DNA from 3 places in the Cytobacillus sp. FSL H8-0458 genome. Region 2 is predicted to be linked to each of the others. Evidence: a T-box and tRNA genes for the amino acid it is inferred to sense, from the RefSeq annotation. Region 2 holds a T-box; the other regions hold tRNA genes.
The links. The T-box of region 2 lies ahead of pheS (phenylalanine--tRNA ligase subunit alpha). A T-box ahead of a tRNA ligase gene usually reads a tRNA of that ligase, here a tRNA-Phe.
Positions count from the first base shown of each region.

Region 1: it has a tRNA-Phe gene. The T-box ahead of pheS (phenylalanine--tRNA ligase subunit alpha) is inferred to sense a tRNA for this amino acid. The anticodon was not compared.
Region 3: it has a tRNA-Phe gene. The T-box ahead of pheS (phenylalanine--tRNA ligase subunit alpha) is inferred to sense a tRNA for this amino acid. The anticodon was not compared.

Region 1 is NZ_JBBOBR010000001.1:3,702,771-3,709,328, forward strand. Features, by position in the region: gene NYE23_RS18485 (cbb3-type cytochrome c oxidase subunit I) at 1-1,351, opposite strand, end outside; gene NYE23_RS18490 (cytochrome c oxidase subunit II) at 1,366-1,830, opposite strand; gene NYE23_RS18495 (cytochrome c oxidase subunit 2A) at 1,843-1,983, opposite strand; tRNA gene NYE23_RS18500 (tRNA-Ile) at 2,325-2,401, opposite strand; tRNA gene NYE23_RS18505 (tRNA-Gly) at 2,411-2,484, opposite strand; tRNA gene NYE23_RS18510 (tRNA-Cys) at 2,519-2,592, opposite strand; tRNA gene NYE23_RS18515 (tRNA-Gln) at 2,600-2,674, opposite strand; tRNA gene NYE23_RS18520 (tRNA-His) at 2,699-2,774, opposite strand; tRNA gene NYE23_RS18525 (tRNA-Trp) at 2,786-2,859, opposite strand; tRNA gene NYE23_RS18530 (tRNA-Tyr) at 2,867-2,950, opposite strand; tRNA gene NYE23_RS18535 (tRNA-Phe) at 2,973-3,048, opposite strand; tRNA gene NYE23_RS18540 (tRNA-Asp) at 3,220-3,296, opposite strand; tRNA gene NYE23_RS18545 (tRNA-Met) at 3,300-3,373, opposite strand; tRNA gene NYE23_RS18550 (tRNA-Ser) at 3,558-3,650, opposite strand; tRNA gene NYE23_RS18555 (tRNA-Met) at 3,674-3,750, opposite strand; tRNA gene NYE23_RS18560 (tRNA-Ala) at 3,769-3,844, opposite strand; tRNA gene NYE23_RS18565 (tRNA-Pro) at 3,863-3,939, opposite strand; tRNA gene NYE23_RS18570 (tRNA-Arg) at 3,945-4,021, opposite strand; tRNA gene NYE23_RS18575 (tRNA-Gly) at 4,029-4,103, opposite strand; tRNA gene NYE23_RS18580 (tRNA-Leu) at 4,110-4,194, opposite strand; tRNA gene NYE23_RS18585 (tRNA-Lys) at 4,211-4,286, opposite strand; tRNA gene NYE23_RS18590 (tRNA-Val) at 4,438-4,513, opposite strand; tRNA gene NYE23_RS18595 (tRNA-Glu) at 4,520-4,594, opposite strand; rRNA gene rrf (5S ribosomal RNA) at 4,619-4,735, opposite strand; rRNA gene NYE23_RS18605 (23S ribosomal RNA) at 4,816-6,558, opposite strand, start outside.
Region 2 is NZ_JBBOBR010000001.1:155,387-161,944, reverse strand. Features, by position in the region: gene rnhC (ribonuclease HIII) at 17-955, shown strand; gene pheT (phenylalanine--tRNA ligase subunit beta) at 1,161-3,575, opposite strand; gene pheS (phenylalanine--tRNA ligase subunit alpha) at 3,618-4,655, opposite strand; T-box leader at 4,721-4,998, opposite strand; gene NYE23_RS00715 (TrmH family RNA methyltransferase) at 5,075-5,824, opposite strand; gene sspI (small acid-soluble spore protein SspI) at 5,966-6,172, shown strand; gene NYE23_RS00705 (M42 family metallopeptidase) at 6,473-6,558, opposite strand, start outside.
Region 3 is NZ_JBBOBR010000005.1:35,676-42,233, reverse strand. Features, by position in the region: rRNA gene NYE23_RS25215 (23S ribosomal RNA) at 1-1,735, shown strand, start outside; rRNA gene rrf (5S ribosomal RNA) at 1,987-2,103, shown strand; tRNA gene NYE23_RS25205 (tRNA-Val) at 2,114-2,189, shown strand; tRNA gene NYE23_RS25200 (tRNA-Thr) at 2,210-2,285, shown strand; tRNA gene NYE23_RS25195 (tRNA-Lys) at 2,309-2,384, shown strand; tRNA gene NYE23_RS25190 (tRNA-Leu) at 2,401-2,485, shown strand; tRNA gene NYE23_RS25185 (tRNA-Gly) at 2,494-2,568, shown strand; tRNA gene NYE23_RS25180 (tRNA-Leu) at 2,575-2,663, shown strand; tRNA gene NYE23_RS25175 (tRNA-Arg) at 2,679-2,755, shown strand; tRNA gene NYE23_RS25170 (tRNA-Pro) at 2,762-2,838, shown strand; tRNA gene NYE23_RS25165 (tRNA-Ala) at 2,848-2,923, shown strand; tRNA gene NYE23_RS25160 (tRNA-Met) at 2,943-3,019, shown strand; tRNA gene NYE23_RS25155 (tRNA-Ile) at 3,037-3,113, shown strand; tRNA gene NYE23_RS25150 (tRNA-Ser) at 3,126-3,218, shown strand; tRNA gene NYE23_RS25145 (tRNA-Met) at 3,241-3,314, shown strand; tRNA gene NYE23_RS25140 (tRNA-Asp) at 3,318-3,394, shown strand; tRNA gene NYE23_RS25135 (tRNA-Phe) at 3,565-3,640, shown strand; tRNA gene NYE23_RS25130 (tRNA-Gly) at 3,654-3,727, shown strand; tRNA gene NYE23_RS25125 (tRNA-Ile) at 3,736-3,812, shown strand; tRNA gene NYE23_RS25120 (tRNA-Asn) at 3,826-3,900, shown strand; tRNA gene NYE23_RS25115 (tRNA-Ser) at 3,906-3,996, shown strand; tRNA gene NYE23_RS25110 (tRNA-Glu) at 4,001-4,072, shown strand; gene NYE23_RS25105 (hypothetical protein) at 4,156-4,353, opposite strand; gene glgB (1,4-alpha-glucan branching enzyme) at 4,576-6,522, shown strand; gene NYE23_RS25095 (glucose-1-phosphate adenylyltransferase) at 6,464-6,558, shown strand, end outside.

The DNA.
Region 1 (6,558 bases), 3.5 Mb from region 2:
CAAGCAGCCCTACCCAGTGCATCGCACCAGACATGATGATCATACCGAGCGTCCATATGATCGTTTGAATAACCCCAAGTTTATTGATCTGCGGTGTCAGAACTCTTTTAGATACATAAGGAATGAGCCAATAACTAAGGCCAAAGAACGTCATAACTACTGACATGCCAAGTGTTAAGTGGAAATGGCCAACGACCCACATCGTGTTATGGACTACCTGATTTAATTGGTTTGTAGTTTGAGCAATGCCGCCTGCCCCTGCAGGGATAAAAGCAGCCATTGCGATAAATGGTGCAAGGAATCTGACGTCTCCCCAAGGAAGCTTCTTATACCAGCCAACAATGCCTTTTCCGCCTTTCCTTCTCGCTGTGCGTTCAAAGACTGCAAACATTGCATAAGCAGTCATTAATGAAGGGAAGCCAATGGCCAAACTCATAAACACGTGCATGTATTTCACAGGTTCAGAAATACCCGGGTCAATAATTTGATGGTGGAATCCCCCGGTAATATTCATAATTACTAGTGCAATAACCACAATCCTTGTTAAGAGGTCATTCCATCTTCGGCCGCCAATAACTTTCGGCACAATGACATACCAGGCAGATACAGCTGTTAAATACCAGATGTTAACCAGTGTATGTCCGAACGCCCAGAACAGCGTGCGTGCAACCATAACATTTATCGTCTCCACCCATCCAAAAGCCCAAGGAATTATAGTGAAAACCTCAATGGCTACAGGTATGCTTCCGAAGAATAAGAGAACAAATACGCCTGTTGCAAAGAAAGATAAAATCGGGATATGCTGGCCAGGATTTCTCTTTCTCCAGCTTGCCACATTGATAAAAGCACCAAAGGCGCACATCCATACACCCAATACGATAAATACTAAGCCGATATAGAAAATGGGTGAAGCGGCCATTGGCGGATAGAAAGTATACATAACAGATGCTTCATTCATTAAAATCGGGATCACCGCTAGGACAAATCCGAAAATCTTCATCCAGAAACCAATCCATGCCATCTTTCTGACCTTAGGAAGCAGGCCGCCCAGTGTGTGGGATAACCCAGCATAGAAGTATCCAATTGTGAAGAACGCCGACAGTACGACTACCAGCAGAAGACCATGAGCTGTGAGAACCTGATAATAATTCAGCCATGCCGGCAATTCGAGCATTCCAGCCCGGTTCAGGCCTTGCAGCAGTCCAAGTATTCCGCCCAGAAGGATGGCTAAGAAAGCAACAGATAAATATGATTTCGTTAATTTTGCATCCTCGAGGCTAATCCCCATAACTTTATTTGCTTTATCCTTAAAAACTTGTGTTTTTCCTGATTGCTTAATAACTGTTTCCACTGTCTATCCCCCCTTTATTTCACTGTAATGGTTGTGCTCATCATTTGATGACCCGCACCGCAGTACTCATTGCAAAGAACTAAATATTCACCTGGCTTATCGAACTTCTGGGTGATTTTTTGTACATAACCAGGCACAACCATAGCATTTAAGTTAGTTTCCGCAACCTGGAACCCGTGAACGACATCTTTTGACGTCAATGTAAAATGAACTGTTGATCCTGCAGGCACTTCTATCTCACTAGGAGTAAAACTGAACACTTGAAGAGTCATAACTACTTCATACTCATTCTCGCCAATTTTCTTAATTCCTGGCTTATCAAACGGTGCTGTTTCATCCACTTTCTGAGGATCAATTCGCTCTCCATAGCTTGGCGGCCCCATTTCAAAGGCGAATGCTTGGTAGCCCGCGATTAACATGAATCCAATAATCATTCCAAAGCTTAAAATAAGCCATACCTTTTCAGAACGATGCATCATTGTTTATCCCCCCTATATTCTGGCCATGTACAGGCCGTACAAGATTAAATAAGTAACAAAGATCCCAAGCCCTACAACTGTAACTGAAAAGAACGTACCCTTTAGAGAGTTATGTTCTTTTGAACTGCTCTGGTCCACTTTTCGTGTTTCCACCTTCCATCAGCTCCTTTACTTTGTTACCTATATCATAGTTGAGAAGGGTTTTCATAAAAGTGAAATGAATCACACTTTCTTCATATTTCCTCAAAGGCAAAAGGGTTGCAATTTTAGCTAAAACACTGTAATATCAAGGGTTTCTTCCACCTAATGGTGCTCTTGCAAGAATAACGGTTCACAAAGTATTCACAAAGTATCAACTTAGCTCCCCGCTTCCATATTCGGTATCTGCATTTACAGTAAAATAGCCTGTTCCTCTTGGAGACAGCCGTTAAAAAAGTTTCTAAATACAAAAAAACTAATCCCTATTGGAATTAGTTTGATAATGGTATGTATAATGGTGGGCCTAAATGGACTCGAACCATCGACCTCACGCTTATCAGGCGTGCGCTCTAACCAGCTGAGCTATAGGCCCATATGTTGTTGGAGCGGGTGAAGGGAATCGAACCCTCATCATCAGCTTGGAAGGCTGAGGTTTTACCACTAAACTACACCCGCATTTAAATTAATTTATAACATACTGTCTTTTGTTTGGAGGCAACACCCGGATTTGAACCGGGGATGGAGGTTTTGCAGACCTCTGCCTTACCACTTGGCTATGCTGCCTTAAAAATGGCTGGGCTAGCAGGATTCGAACCTGCGAGTGACGGAGTCAAAGTCCGGTGCCTTACCGCTTGGCTATAGCCCAATAATTAATGCAGAAAAAGAATAATGGGGCGATTGATGGGAATCGAACCCACGAGTGTCGGAGCCACAATCCGATGCGTTAACCACTTCGCCACAACCGCCACTATCCTACTGGCAGGGGTAGTAGGAATCGAACCCACATCAAAGGTTTTGGAGACCTTCGTTTTACCATTAAACTATACCCCTATATAAATGGTGGAGGGGGGCAGATTCGAACTGCCGAACCCGAAGGAGCGGATTTACAGTCCGCCGCGTTTAGCCACTTCGCTACCCCTCCAAGTCTGTAAAGACTAAGAAAATGGTGGCTCAGGACGGAATCGAACCGCCGACACAAGGATTTTCAGTCCTTTGCTCTACCGACTGAGCTACTGAGCCATATAAATTTATTAATCCTAAAGTTTGATACATGTGCTTCAAAGTCCTGCGTTCTTTGTCGCAGATTTTAAAAGCATACTATTCGATGATGTAAAAGCTTCGCAGCTGCATTCTTTTAAAATCCTCTACCGACTGAGCTACTGAGCCATATATTATTAAGATTATAAATAATGGCGGTCCGGACGGGACTCGAACCCGCGACCTCCTGCGTGACAGGCAGGCATTCTAACCAACTGAACTACCGGACCAGATTGCGGGGGCAGGATTTGAACCTGCGACCTTCGGGTTATGAGCCCGACGAGCTACCGGACTGCTCCACCCCGCGATAATATTATTTATGTGATTTTTCTATGCTCACATCAAGCATTACATCGCAGTTTAATCAATGAAGTACCGCCCCGATTTCAGAAAGATTATTCAAGCAGCAGCTCAATCGGTGCGCTGAAGTAATTCCCTCGCAGATTATTCGGTCGTGCTCCACCCCGCGATAATATTATTAAAATAAGATATGGAGGAGGAAAGGGGATTCGAACCCCTGCGCGGTTTGACCCGCCTGTCGGTTTTCAAGACCGATCCCTTCAGCCGGACTTGGGTATTCCTCCGATGTTGTAAAAAATAATCATATTGGTAGCGGCGGAGGGGATCGAACCCCCGACCTCACGGGTATGAACCGTACGCTCTAGCCAGCTGAGCTACACCGCCGAAATGATTATATATTCATGGTGGAGCCTAGCGGGATCGAACCGCTGACCTCCTGCGTGCAAAGCAGGCGCTCTCCCAGCTGAGCTAAGGCCCCAAGTAAAAGAAGTGTCGCTGGTCGGGAAGACAGGATTCGAACCTGCGACCCCTTGGTCCCAAACCAAGTGCTCTACCAAGCTGAGCTACTCCCCGTAATATGGCGCGCCCGAGAGGAGTCGAACCCCTAACCTTTTGATCCGTAGTCAAACGCTCTATCCAATTGAGCTACGGGCGCAAAATAATGGAGCGGAAGACGGGATTCGAACCCGCGACCCCCACCTTGGCAAGGTGATGTTCTACCACTGAACTACTTCCGCTTAAAATGGTGCGGGTGAAGGGAGTCGAACCCCCACGCCTTGCGGCGCCAGATCCTAAGTCTGGTGCGTCTGCCAATTCCGCCACACCCGCAATATGAAATTAAAAATGGTGAGCCATGAAGGACTCGAACCTTCGACCCTCTGATTAAAAGTCAGATGCTCTACCGACTGAGCTAATGGCTCGTATTAATATTCTGCTGCCTAAAGCCTGAAAGTGCTAGGTCAGATGTTCCAAAGCCCTGCGTGCTTTGTCACAGATTGCTATTCGGGTGAAGAATCTCACTGATGCTGCAATCTGCTCTACCGACTGAGCTAATGGCCCGTACTAAAGATATGGTGGAGGATGACGGGATCGAACCGCCGACCCTCTGCTTGTAAGGCAGATGCTCTCCCAGCTGAGCTAATCCTCCAAAATATGGTGACCCCTACGGGATTCGAACCCGTGTTACCGCCGTGAAAGGGCGGTGTCTTAACCGCTTGACCAAGGGGCCAAATAAAATTACCCAATCAGGGTTGCCCGGCAGCGTCCTACTCTCACAGGGGGACAGCCCCCAACTACCATCGGCGCTGAGAAGCTTAACTTCCGTGTTCGGTATGGGAACGGGTGTGACCTTCTCGCTATCGCCACCGGACTATTTGGTTGAAGAAACTTCGTTCCCTCAAAACTAGATAATGTATGAAGAAGCATTTGCCGAGTAATTACCAATATGACTTGGTTAAGTCCTCGATCGATTAGTATCAGTCAGCTCCACATGTCGCCACGCTTCCACCTCTGACCTATCAACCTGATCATCTTTCAGGGATCTTACTAGCTTGACGCTATGGGAAATCTCATCTCGAGGGGGGCTTCATGCTTAGATGCTTTCAGCACTTATCCCTTCCGCACATAGCTACCCAGCGATGCCTTTGGCAAGACAACTGGTACACCAGCGGTGCGTCCATCCCGGTCCTCTCGTACTAAGGACAGCTCCTCTCAAATTTCCTGCGCCCACGACGGATAGGGACCGAACTGTCTCACGACGTTCTGAACCCAGCTCGCGTACCGCTTTAATGGGCGAACAGCCCAACCCTTGGGACCGACTACAGCCCCAGGATGCGATGAGCCGACATCGAGGTGCCAAACCTCCCCGTCGATGTGGACTCTTGGGGGAGATAAGCCTGTTATCCCCGGGGTAGCTTTTATCCGTTGAGCGATGGCCCTTCCATGCGGAACCACCGGATCACTAAGCCCGACTTTCGTCCCTGCTCGACTTGTAGGTCTCGCAGTCAAGCTCCCTTGTGCCTTTACACTCTGCGAATGATTTCCAACCATTCTGAGGGAACCTTTGGGCGCCTCCGTTACTTTTTAGGAGGCGACCGCCCCAGTCAAACTGCCCACCTGACACTGTCTCCCGCCCCGATCAGGGGCGCGGGTTAGAATTTCAATACAGCCAGGGTAGTATCCCACCGACGCCTCCACCGAAGCTGGCGCTCCGGCTTCTCAGGCTCCTACCTATCCTGTACAAGCTGTACCAAAATTCAATATCAGGCTACAGTAAAGCTCCACGGGGTCTTTCCGTCCTGTCGCGGGTAACCTGCATCTTCACAGGTACTATAATTTCACCGAGTCTCTCGTTGAGACAGTGCCCAGATCGTTACGCCTTTCGTGCGGGTCGGAACTTACCCGACAAGGAATTTCGCTACCTTAGGACCGTTATAGTTACGGCCGCCGTTTACTGGGGCTTCGATTCAAAGCTTCGCTTGCGCTAACCTCTCCTCTTAACCTTCCAGCACCGGGCAGGCGTCAGCCCCTATACTTCGCCTTGCGGCTTCGCAGAGACCTGTGTTTTTGCTAAACAGTCGCCTGGGCCTATTCACTGCGGCTCATCAGGGCTATTCACCCTAATGAGCACCCCTTCTCCCGAAGTTACGGGGTCATTTTGCCGAGTTCCTTAACGAGAGTTCTCTCGCTCACCTTAGGATTCTCTCCTCGCCTACCTGTGTCGGTTTGCGGTACGGGCACCTTTTCCCTCGCTAGAGGCTTTTCTTGGCAGTGTGGAATCAGGAACTTCGGTACTAAATTTCCCTCGCCGTCACAGCTCAGCCTGTGTGGTAACGGGATTTGCCTCGTTACCGGCCTAACTGCTTGGACGCGCTAATCCAGCAGCGCGCTTACCCTATCCTCCTGCGTCCCCCCATTGCTCAAACGGTAAAGAGGTGGTACAGGAATATCAACCTGTTGTCCATCGCCTACGCTTTTCAGCCTCGGCTTAGGTCCCGACTAACCCTGAGCGGACGAGCCTTCCTCAGGAAACCTTAGGCATTCGGTGGATGGGATTCTCACCCATCTTTCGCTACTCATACCGGCATTCTCACTTCTAAGCGCTCCACCAGTCCTTGCGGTCTGGCTTCAACGCCCTTAGAACGCTCTCCTACCACTGACATCGAAAGATGTCAATCCACAGCTTCGGTGATA
Region 2 (6,558 bases):
GATGAGGAGAATTAATATGAGCCAGGTAGTACTTTTAAAAAAAGCAAGTGAAATCTCAAAAATGAAGGCCCATTATTCAGGCAGCCTAAATGACAAGCAGCCTCCAGGAAGCGTATTTGCTGCAAAAGTGCCAGGATGTTCGATCACTGCCTATAAATCAGGCAAGGTCCTCTTCCAGGGGAGCGGATGTGAAGCAGAGGCTAAAAAGTGGGGAGATACCGCACACAGTGCACAGCCCAGCAAAAAAACCAGCCCTGCCGCAGCAAATCTCCCGGAAAATATCAGTTCCCTTTCAGTCATAGGTTCAGATGAAGTGGGCACCGGGGATTATTTTGGCCCCATTACGGTGGTTGCAGCTTACGTAAAAAAAGAGCAAATCCCTTTGCTGAAGGAGCTTGGAGTTAAGGATTCAAAAAATCTGGGAGATGAAAAAATCATTGAAATCGCAAAACAGATTAAAGATATCGTTCCCCACAGCCTATTAACACTGCATAATGAAAAATACAATAAGCTTCAGCAATCAGGGATGTCACAGGGGAAAATTAAAGCATTGCTGCACAATCAGGCAATCGGGCATGTTCTAGGAAAAATCTCTCCTGAAAAGCCTGAAGCCATTCTGATTGACCAATTTGCCAAGGAAGAAATTTACTTCAACTATTTGAAAAACCAGCAGACCATACAGAGGGAGCGGGTCTTTTTCAGCACAAAAGCGGAAGGAATTCATCTGGCAGTTGCAGCAGCATCCATCCTGGCACGCTATGCGTTTGTGCGCCACTTTGAAAACCTTAGCACAAAGGCCGGTTTCCGGCTCACTAAAGGCGCCGGTCCGAAGGTTGATGAGGCAGCTGCCCGGCTTATTAAGGAAAAAGGGCGAGAGGTATTGCCTTCTTTTGTAAAACTGCACTTTGCGAATACTGAAAAGGCAATGAAGCTGTATAGCAGGAAGTACAACTGATGATGACGCAGTCAATTTAGGGAGATTGGCTTCTTTTTTAACGTTTAAGGAGACCATCCTTTTAAGTATATCTTTGTCGGCCAATAATCAGAGTTTATCGGCCATTATTGGGTATTTATCAGTCAAAATGAGAGATATATAGGCCAAACGAGCTCTTTTATCGGCCAAACAAAGAAAAGGCAGCCCCCAGGCTGCCTTCCTCATTTTATCCTCTCAATACTGCTCCGGCTTTTTCCTTCACAGCTTCTAATACTTTGTCATGCGCTTTTGTTACATCTTCATCCGTTAGAGTACGTTCAGGGTCGAAGTATTTAAGGGAGAAAGCAAGCGATTTTTTGCCTGGCTCCATCCGTTCGCCTTCGTACAAGTCAAAAACATGGACGTCTTTCAATAATTTGCCGCCAGCTTCTTTAATGATACCTTTAAGCTCGCCTGCTGCAGTTCCCTGATCTGCTACAAGTGCAATATCTCTTGTGATTGAAGGGAAACGCGGAATAGCTTCATACTGCAAAGGTGAAACTTCTTCTTCCAGAATCGCCTTTAATGATAGCTCAAATGCATAGGTTTCTTTCAAATCAAGCTCTTTTTCGACAGTCGGATGGATTTGGCCAACAAATCCCACTGATTCCCCGGAAAGCAATACTTCTGCAGTTCTGCCAGGATGCATTCCATCCTTTTGCGCTTGACGGAATTCAATCTTATCAGAAAGTCCCAGCTTTTCAAATAATCCTTCAAGGATACCTTTTACAACGTAGAAATCAACCGGCTTCTTTTCTCCCTGCCATGGATGGCTGTGCCATAGGCCAGTAACCGCACCGGCAAGATGCTCACGCTCTTCAGGCAATTCCTCTTCTCCATTGGAGAGGAACACTGCTCCTGTTTCATAAACAGCCAGGCTGTCGTTCTGGCGAGCCGAATTATATTTTAATACCTCCAGAAGCTGAGGAACAATACTTAATCGAAGCAGACTGCGATCTTCACTCATAGGCATTGCCAGCTGCACAGGCTTGCGTTCTTCCAGTGCATATTGAGTCGCTTTTGCTTCATTTGTTAATGAATAAGTTACTGCCTGATAAAGTCCCGCACCTTCAAGGCAGCGGCGGACCAATCTGCGTTTGTTCTGGTATTGAGTAAGATGCCCTGGTGTTGATGAACCAACCGGTAAAGTTGATGCCAGGTTATCGTAGCCAAATAATCGGCCAACTTCTTCAATCAGGTCTTCTTCAATCGTGATGTCGCCTCTGCGAGTTGGAACTGTAACTGTAATTGTATCGTTATCAGTATTCGTTGCAAATTGAAGTCGGGCAAAAATATCCTCTACTTCTTTCATGGATAATTTCGTGCCAAGGACACGATTGATTTTTTCAAGCGTTACAGACACAACAGCAGGCTCCACTTGCAGTGCATCTGCTTCCGCAGAACCTTCAAGCACTTCCCCGCCCGCATATTGTGCAAGCAATTGAACAGCTCTTTCCCCAGCAGCTCTAACTCTGTTTGGATCCACACCTTTTTCAAAGCGTGCACTTGCTTCGCTTCTTAATCCATGGTCTTTTGAAGCTTTTCTAACCGTTGCCCCTTTAAAATACGCTGATTCGATAAGTACATTTTTTGTGTCCGACTGTACTTCAGAATTGGCCCCGCCCATGACACCCGCAAGTGCAATTGGCTCTGTCCCATTTGTTATTAAAAGATGATCTGATGTTAACTTACGCTTTGCATCATCAAGAGTGATAATCACTTCGCCATCATTTGCTCTGCGGACAAGGATTTGCTTTGATCCCAGCCGGTCATAATCGAAAGCATGCAGCGGCTGGCCGTATTCAAGCAAAATATAGTTTGTGATATCCACCACGTTATTGTGAGGACGAATGCCTGCTGCCATTAAACGCGCCTGCATCCATACCGGAGATGGGCCAACCTTTACATTTTTTACAACCTTCGCAACGTAAAGAGGATTATCTTCTTTTGCGTCCACCTGAACTTCAATATAATCAGAAGCTTTTTCAGAAATAGAATCAGCCTGCGGCTCAGGAAGCTTTACTTCCCTTCCTAAAATAGCTGCCACTTCATATGCAACACCCAGCATGCTTAAGCAGTCAGAGCGGTTCGGAGTCAATCCAAGCTCCAGAATCTGGTCGTCACGATTAAGCTGTTCAAGAGCATCCTGGCCAACCTCTGTATCATTAGGAAAAACATAAATGCCTTCAGAGTATTCCTTTGCAATCAGCTTGCTTTCAATGCCGAGCTCTTGAAGCGAACAGATCATACCATTCGATTCTTCACCGCGAAGCTTGGCACGCTTTATTTTAAAATTGCCTGGAAGCACAGCTCCTACTGTAGCCACGGCCACTTTCTGTCCCTTATCCACATTCGGGGCACCGCATATGATCTGTACAGGCTCACCAGCCCCTGTATCGACTAAACATTTATTCAGTTTATCAGCATTTGGGTGCTGTTCCCTTTCAAGGACATGCCCTACAACAACACCTTTGATGCCTTCATTCAAAACCTCTACGCCTTCAACTTCAATACCGCTTTTAGTAATCTTTTCTGCAAGCTCTGCAGGTGTAACGCCTGATAAATCAACATATTCCTGCAGCCATTTATATGAAACGAACATTTGTGATCCTCCTTAGTTAATCCCTAGATCCGGGCTTTCTAATTATTCATGAATTGAAAATTGCTTCAAGAAACGCACATCATTTGTGTAGAAGTGACGAATATCATCTACTCCATACTTCAGCATGGCAATTCGCTCAGGACCCATTCCGAATGCAAAGCCTGTGTATTTCTTAGAATCGAAGCCTGCCATCTCAAGAACATTTGGATGAACCATTCCTGCACCAAGAATTTCAATCCAGCCAGTGCCTTTACATACGCTGCAGCCTTTTCCGCCGCAAATTTTACAGGAAATATCCATTTCCACAGATGGCTCTGTAAACGGGAAGAAACTTGGGCGAAGACGGATTTCCCTGTCATCACCGAACATTTTCTTTGCAAAGACCTCCAATGTTCCTTTTAAATCAGTCATGCGGATATTTTCATCTACAACAAGTCCCTCTATTTGCATGAACTGGTGGGAGTGTGTAGCGTCGTCATTATCACGGCGATATACTTTACCCGGGCAGATGATTTTAACTGGTCCCTTGCCTTCATGCTTCTCCATTGTTCTTGCCTGTACCGGCGAAGTATGGGTTCGAAGGAGAATGTCTTCTGTAATATAGAAGGAATCCTGCATATCCCGGGCAGGATGGCCTTTAGGAAGATTCAATGCTTCAAAATTATAATAATCTTTTTCAACTTCAGGGCCTTCAGCTACTGTATAACCCATTCCAATGAACAAATCTTCGATTTCTTCAATAATTCGCGTCAGCGGATGGTGATTTCCTGATTTAACAGGTCTTCCTGGAAGAGTGACATCAATTTTTTCGGCAGCCAGTTTTTCCTGAACAGCCGCTTCCTCCAGATGCTTTTGCTTTTCCTCAATTCCGGCAGCAATGCTGTCCCGCACTTCATTCGCAAGGGCTCCCATTTTTGGACGCTCTTCCGCAGACAATTTCCCCATTCCTTTAAGCACTTCAGTAATCGGGCCTTTTTTGCCTAAATAGGATACACGGATATCATTTAGCTCTTTCAAATCAGCTGCTGTGCTGATCTTTTCTAACGCTTCAGTTTGCAGTTCCTTTAAACGCTCTTGCATCTGAAAATCCTCCTTGAAATTAATACTTTTACTTTTTTGGCCAAAATAAAAAACCTCTATCCCCATAAAGGGACGAGGTTTCGCGGTACCACCCTTTTTAACACATATATGTACTTCATGCACGTGTTCACTTCATTGGGATAACGGCTTATGCCGGTACATCTTTACATCAAAAAGCGGAAGCGGCTCGCTAAGCAGAGCTCAACATTACTTTTCAATGGTCCCGATGCCAACTCAGGAGGTGAAACTTCTCTTGCATTTCCTGTAAAAATGCTTTCAGTCTTAGGCATTTTCTCCCTGAAAAGGCTGACTGCAAGGTACTGGTCTCCGTCATCGTTTTGTTATTATAATTTTGCTGTTAATTATATTACATTCTTGAGGCTGTTTCAAACGGTTTTCATAAAATTGGCGCCCATTTTCTATTTTCTTAGATGGTAAAGAAGAATTCCGGCCGCCACAGCCACATTAAGTGATTCGCTTTTCCCGAAAATCGGTATATAAAGATTTGCTGCTGTATTAGCCAGGAGTTCTTTATTCACCCCGTTCCCTTCATTTCCAACGAGCAGTGCGAAGGAATCAGAGGACTCAAATTGTGTGTATTCCCGGGCATTTTCCAAAGCTGTTCCATAGACAGGTACATTACTTTCTTTCAGTCTTACGATCCAGTCAGAAAGGTTTCCTCTTAAAACCGGCAAATGAAAGTGGCTGCCCTGTGCAGATCTAAGCACCTTCGGGTTATATGCGTCAACGCTGCCTTCACCCACAATAACGGCATCGATGCCAGCAGCATCTGCCGTCCTGATCATCGTACCCAGATTGCCAGGATCCTGGACGGCATCAACTAATAAAAACCGTTTTCCTTTCACTTCCTCGGTGGATGGTTCTTGGCTGCAGACAGCAAAAATTCCCTGTGGTGTTTCGGTATCCGCCAGCAGCCCGATGATTTCATCTGTAACCATTGTTACAGGGATGTCGCCATAATCCAAGCCGGGAGGCATATTTTTATTTTCATTAATGATTATTTCTGCTATTTGATTGGCTTTAAGTGCTTCTTCCACCAGATGAAAACCTTCAACTAAAAAGGTTTCTGTTTTGTCACGCTCTTTTCTGGCCAGAAGTTTTTTCCATTCTTTAACTTTTGGGTTTTTTGCAGATTGTATATGCTTCAACACGGTCTCTCCTTTTAAAGAAAATCCCGTAAAACCGGAATTTTTCTGTACAGTTTTTTCATTATAGCTTATTTGAAATACATAATAAAAGCAAAATTAGAGAAGATAATAACGAATTAAATCTGGAAGGAGTGCATTAAGGTGAATTTAAACCTGCGCAATGCCATTTTACACAATGTATCAGGCAACTCTCAAGATGAACTGAAAGATACAATCGTGGATGCCATTCAAAATGGGGAAGAAAAAATGCTGCCTGGCTTAGGTGTATTATTTGAGGTAATCTGGAAAAACTCCTCTGAAGAAGACAAGCTGGAAATGCTTCAAACTTTGGAGAGCAGTCTTAAATAAAGTGAAACTTCAATCAGTGGGGGTTTTCCTTATCCCCCACTGATTGTTAGTCGCGTTCTAGTGTCGCTAAGATCTCCGCTAGCGCTTCGATCAATCGACACTACGAACCCGATTGGTTCAACTAAGCCTCTGCCTGCGCGTCGGCAAGTTTCACTGTATCTCACCAATCGGGCCTTTACGGGCAGTTTGACCCCCACTTATCCTCCTTTGATTTCTCTGAGTTTTGAAGTGGGGGTCTTACTGCCCGTTAGACTGCGATAAAACGGAAAAAACTCCGGAAAGAGCCGGAGTTTTTTCATTTTATTCAAATGTAATCTTATCAACTGTTTCCCTGTCAAGCTTCTTAATCACTTCAGCAATCAGCTTAACTGCATTTTCATAGTCAT
Region 3 (6,558 bases), on a different contig from region 2:
AAGCTGTGGATTGACATCTTTCGATGTCAGTGGTAGGAGAGCGTTCTAAGGGCGTTGAAGCCAGACCGCAAGGACTGGTGGAGCGCTTAGAAGTGAGAATGCCGGTATGAGTAGCGAAAGATGGGTGAGAATCCCATCCACCGAATGCCTAAGGTTTCCTGAGGAAGGCTCGTCCGCTCAGGGTTAGTCGGGACCTAAGCCGAGGCTGAAAAGCGTAGGCGATGGACAACAGGTTGATATTCCTGTACCACCTCTTTACCGTTTGAGCAATGGGGGGACGCAGGAGGATAGGGTAAGCGCGCTGCTGGATTAGCGCGTCCAAGCAGTTAGGCCGGTAACGAGGCAAATCCCGTTACCACACAGGCTGAGCTGTGACGGCGAGGGAAATTTAGTACCGAAGTTCCTGATTCCACACTGCCAAGAAAAGCCTCTAGCGAGGGAAAAGGTGCCCGTACCGCAAACCGACACAGGTAGGCGAGGAGAGAATCCTAAGGTGAGCGAGAGAACTCTCGTTAAGGAACTCGGCAAAATGACCCCGTAACTTCGGGAGAAGGGGTGCTCATTAGGGTGAATAGCCCTGATGAGCCGCAGTGAATAGGCCCAGGCGACTGTTTAGCAAAAACACAGGTCTCTGCGAAGCCGCAAGGCGAAGTATAGGGGCTGACGCCTGCCCGGTGCTGGAAGGTTAAGAGGAGAGGTTAGCGCAAGCGAAGCTTTGAATCGAAGCCCCAGTAAACGGCGGCCGTAACTATAACGGTCCTAAGGTAGCGAAATTCCTTGTCGGGTAAGTTCCGACCCGCACGAAAGGCGTAACGATCTGGGCACTGTCTCAACGAGAGACTCGGTGAAATTATAGTACCTGTGAAGATGCAGGTTACCCGCGACAGGACGGAAAGACCCCGTGGAGCTTTACTGTAGCCTGATATTGAATTTTGGTACAGCTTGTACAGGATAGGTAGGAGCCTGAGAAGCCGGAGCGCCAGCTTCGGTGGAGGCGTCGGTGGGATACTACCCTGGCTGTATTGAAATTCTAACCCGCGCCCCTGATCGGGGCGGGAGACAGTGTCAGGTGGGCAGTTTGACTGGGGCGGTCGCCTCCTAAAAAGTAACGGAGGCGCCCAAAGGTTCCCTCAGAATGGTTGGAAATCATTCGCAGAGTGTAAAGGCACAAGGGAGCTTGACTGCGAGACCTACAAGTCGAGCAGGGACGAAAGTCGGGCTTAGTGATCCGGTGGTTCCGCATGGAAGGGCCATCGCTCAACGGATAAAAGCTACCCCGGGGATAACAGGCTTATCTCCCCCAAGAGTCCACATCGACGGGGAGGTTTGGCACCTCGATGTCGGCTCATCGCATCCTGGGGCTGTAGTCGGTCCCAAGGGTTGGGCTGTTCGCCCATTAAAGCGGTACGCGAGCTGGGTTCAGAACGTCGTGAGACAGTTCGGTCCCTATCCGTCGTGGGCGCAGGAAATTTGAGAGGAGCTGTCCTTAGTACGAGAGGACCGGGATGGACGCACCGCTGGTGTACCAGTTGTCTTGCCAAAGGCATCGCTGGGTAGCTATGTGCGGAAGGGATAAGTGCTGAAAGCATCTAAGCATGAAGCCCCCCTCGAGATGAGATTTCCCATAGCGTCAAGCTAGTAAGATCCCTGAAAGATGATCAGGTTGATAGGTCAGAGGTGGAAGCGTGGCGACATGTGGAGCTGACTGATACTAATCGATCGAGGACTTAACCAAAACGAAAAGCGGAGGCGACTGTTCAACTTCGAGAGACGTTGGAGAGCCGGCCATTCAAATCCTGGTTTTGGGATTTGGAGGGACGGATCGAAACAGCCGAGAAGTTAGGAGCCGAAGCTAGACAAGTCATTGGTGAATACTCGGCAAATGCTTCTTCATACATTATCTAGTTTTGAGGGAATGAAAAAATGAAATTTCCTCTTGAAAAATCCTGAAAAGACGGTATAATAAAACTTGTCTTTGAAAAATAGTCTGGTGGCGATAGCGAGAAGGTCACACCCGTTCCCATACCGAACACGGAAGTTAAGCTTCTCAGCGCCGATGGTAGTTAGGGGCTGTCCCCTTGTGAGAGTAGGACGCTGCCGGGCAATTAATAATGGAGGATTAGCTCAGCTGGGAGAGCATCTGCCTTACAAGCAGAGGGTCGGCGGTTCGATCCCGTCATCCTCCACCATTAATTTAAATGTACAAGCTGCCGGTGTAGCTCAATTGGTAGAGCAACTGACTTGTAATCAGTAGGTTGGGGGTTCAAGTCCTCTCGCCGGCACCACTTCAGTTCTTTTTATAGAATATGAGCCATTAGCTCAGTCGGTAGAGCATCTGACTTTTAATCAGAGGGTCGAAGGTTCGAGTCCTTCATGGCTCACCATTTTTAATTTCATATTGCGGGTGTGGCGGAATTGGCAGACGCACCAGACTTAGGATCTGGCGCCGCAAGGCGTGGGGGTTCGACTCCCTTCACCCGCACCATTATTTATGCGGAAGTAGTTCAGTGGTAGAACATCACCTTGCCAAGGTGGGGGTCGCGGGTTCGAATCCCGTCTTCCGCTCCATTTATTGCCGGGGTGGCGGAACTGGCAGACGCACAGGACTTAAAATCCTGCGGTAGGTGACTACCGTACCGGTTCGATTCCGGTCCTCGGCACCAGTAGAATTTAATATTGCGCCCGTAGCTCAATTGGATAGAGCGTTTGACTACGGATCAAAAGGTTAGGGGTTCGACTCCTCTCGGGCGCGCCATATTAACGGGGAGTAGCTCAGCTTGGTAGAGCACTTGGTTTGGGACCAAGGGGTCGCAGGTTCGAATCCTGTCTTCCCGACCATTAATCTTTGGGGCCTTAGCTCAGCTGGGAGAGCGCCTGCTTTGCACGCAGGAGGTCAGCGGTTCGATCCCGCTAGGCTCCACCATAATTATATTTACTATTTTGGCGGTGTAGCTCAGCTGGCTAGAGCGTACGGTTCATACCCGTGAGGTCGGGGGTTCGATCCCCTCCGCCGCTACCATTTAATTAAACGATGCTGGACCTTTAGCTCAGCTGGTTAGAGCAGACGGCTCATAACCGTCCGGTCGTAGGTTCGAGTCCTACAAGGTCCACCACTTTTCTTATACGGAGGAATACCCAAGTCCGGCTGAAGGGATCGGTCTTGAAAACCGACAGGCGGGTCAAACCGCGCAGGGGTTCGAATCCCCTTTCCTCCTCCATATTTTATTTTAATAATATTGTCGCGGGGTGGAGCAGTCCGGTAGCTCGTCGGGCTCATAACCCGAAGGTCGCAGGTTCAAATCCTGCCCCCGCAATCTGGTCCGGTAGTTCAGTTGGTTAGAATGCCTGCCTGTCACGCAGGAGGTCGCGGGTTCGAGTCCCGTCCGGACCGCCATTTTTACAAAAAAATATAGAATGTGGCTCAGTAGCTCAGTCGGTAGAGGATTTTAAAAGAATGCAGCTGCGAAGCTTAACATCATCGAATAGCATGCTTTTAAAATCTGCGACAAAGAACGCAGGACTTTGAAGCACATGTTTCAAGCTTTAGGATTAATAAATTTATATGGCTCAGTAGCTCAGTCGGTAGAGCAAAGGACTGAAAATCCTTGTGTCGGCGGTTCGATTCCGTCCTGAGCCACCATTTAGAATCTTACGCGGGTGTAGTTTAGTGGTAAAACCTCAGCCTTCCAAGCTGATGATGAGGGTTCGATTCCCTTCACCCGCTCCAACACATATGGGCCTATAGCTCAGCTGGTTAGAGCGCACGCCTGATAAGCGTGAGGTCGATGGTTCGAGTCCATTTAGGCCCACCATTTTAATTATTGTTCCGTAGTAGCTCAGTGGTAGAGCATTCGGCTGTTAACCGAACGGTCGTAGGTTCGAATCCTACCTGCGGAGCCATATATGGGGAAGTACTCAAGTGGCTGAAGAGGCGCCCCTGCTAAGGGTGTAGGTCGGGTAACCGGCGCGAGGGTTCAAATCCCTCCTTCTCCGCCATATTGGCCCCTTGGTCAAGCGGTTAAGACACCGCCCTTTCACGGCGGTAACACGGGTTCGAATCCCGTAGGGGTCATACAAAAAAGCTGTCAACAATTTGTTGGCAGCTTTTTTGTTGTCCTTGTATAACTCCCTTTTACGGTTCATTTCCGCTCCTATTTAATCAAATTTCTCTTCATCCCTGCTTAATTTATTGCCGGGATTATTCAGATCGATATCAGAAGATATTCCCGTATAGGGGCCCCTAAACATATCACCAGTGGCCATAATCTTTCCATCCGGTGCTTCAAATAGCGGAATCCTTATTTCCTTTTTGGATGCCTCATTCAATAAAATCTCCTCTTCTTTATTGCCCAAAATATTATTCTCCTTTCATTTTTCGCTTGCATATTTTGTTTTATTTTGTCTAAGTTTACCGGAGATTATGCGAAACCTGTTAAAATAGGCAAAATGCTATCGGTTATTAGCAGAATATGAACATTGTTGTCATAAAATTAAAAAAACTTTTACAAGGACTTTTCTCAGGTTCAGCGAATATAACAGGAAAGTCAAAAGAAACGAGACTGGGTGTGGAGAAGGATGGTAGTGGATATTTTGTTTCCAACCGATTATCAGTTGCATTTGTTCCATGAAGGTACACTTTATGAGAGTCACCAGTTATTTGGTGCACATGTAGTTTCAAACGGAGAATCAGTGATTACCCGTTTTTGTGTGTGGGCACCGAATGCTGAAATTATCAGACTAGTCGGTGATTTTAATGATTGGAATGGAGAAGGCTATACCTTACATAGAGTGAATAATGAAGGTGTCTGGATTATTCAGCTGGATGGAAACATGGAGGGTGCCTTGTATAAGTATGAAATTACAACAAAGAGAGGAGATATGCTATTAAAGGCAGATCCTTATAGCTTTTTTTCAGAAGTCAGGCCGAATACAGCTTCTAAAGTATATTCGCTGGACGGGTATCAGTGGAATGACAGCAAATGGATGCAAAAAAAAGAAAAGAAGCCTATTTTTACGGAGCCTGCAGTCATTTATGAGGTCCATCTGGGTTCGTGGAAACAAAAAGAATCTGGAAGTCTGTATACCTACCGGGAGCTTGCAGATGAATTAATACCTTATGTGGTGGAGCATGGGTTTACGCATATAGAATTGCTTCCTCTAATTGAGCATCCGCTCGACGCTTCCTGGGGCTATCAGGGAACAGGTTATTACTCTGTTACCAGCCGTTATGGCAGTCCGCATGATTTTATGTATTTTGTTGATCAATGCCACCAGCATGGTGTTGGGGTGATACTGGACTGGGTGCCGGGGCACTTCTGCAAAGATGCCCATGGCCTTCATCAGTTTGATGGTTCGTATTTGTATGAGTATGAAACAGAAGGCGACAGAGAGAACCGGGTATGGGGCACCGCCAATTTTGATCTCGGCAAAAATGAAGTGCAGAGCTTTCTTATTTCCAATGCTGTTTTTTGGATGGAGAAATACCATATTGACGGCTTCCGGGTTGATGCGGTCGCTAATATGATCTATTGGCCGAACCGGGATGGAAAAACAGAAAATCCGTTTGGTACCCGTTTTCTGCAAAACCTCAATAAAGTGGTGTCACAATATGATTCCTCCTTTCTCATGATGGCAGAGGATTCAACAGATTGGCCGCAAGTGACCGCACCAGTTCATTATGGAGGGCTGGGTTTTCATTATAAATGGAATATGGGCTGGATGAATGACGTTCTTACATATATGGAAACAGAGCCCGAGAGGCGATCTGGTGTCCATGGGAAAATGACATTTTCACTCTTGTATGCTTTTACAGAGAACTTCATACTGCCTTTTTCACATGATGAAGTTGTCCATGGAAAAAAATCGCTGCTGGATAAAATGCCGGGAGATTACTGGCAAAAGTTTGCCCAATACAGGCTCCTGCTAGGCTATATGATTGCCCATCCCGGCAAAAAGCTTCTTTTCATGGGGAATGAGCTCGGGCAGTTTTCCGAATGGAAAGACAAAGAACAGCTTGATTGGCATCTGCTGGATTACGAGATGCATAAAAAAGCAAATGATTATGTGAAAGAATTAATCAAAGTTTATAAACGTTCCAAGCCTCTTTTTGAGCTTGATCACCTTCAGGATGGCTTTGAATGGATTGATTGTCATAATTCGCACCAATCCATCTTTTCTTTTATCAGGAAAGGCTCTAAAGAGGATGATTATCTCGTGATTGTCTGCAATTTTACACCGGCTATATATCCTAAATTCCGTATAGGCGTTCCAAATAGGGGATCTTATCGGGAAATACTTAACAGTGACAGTGATAGCTTTGGAGGATCAAATTGCATTAACAAGAGGGTCCTTAAGAGTGAGGAAATTGAGTTTCATGGCAAGCCGTTCAGTTTGGAAATGTCTATTCCGCCATTTGGCATTTCAATATTACGCCCTGTAAAACATCGAAAGGAGAGGAAGGGAAATGGGAAAGAAAAAGTGCGTCGCAATGCTATTAGCAGGAGGGAAAGGGAGCAGGCTTAGTTCTCTGACAAAAAGCCTGGCGAAACCGGCCGTTCC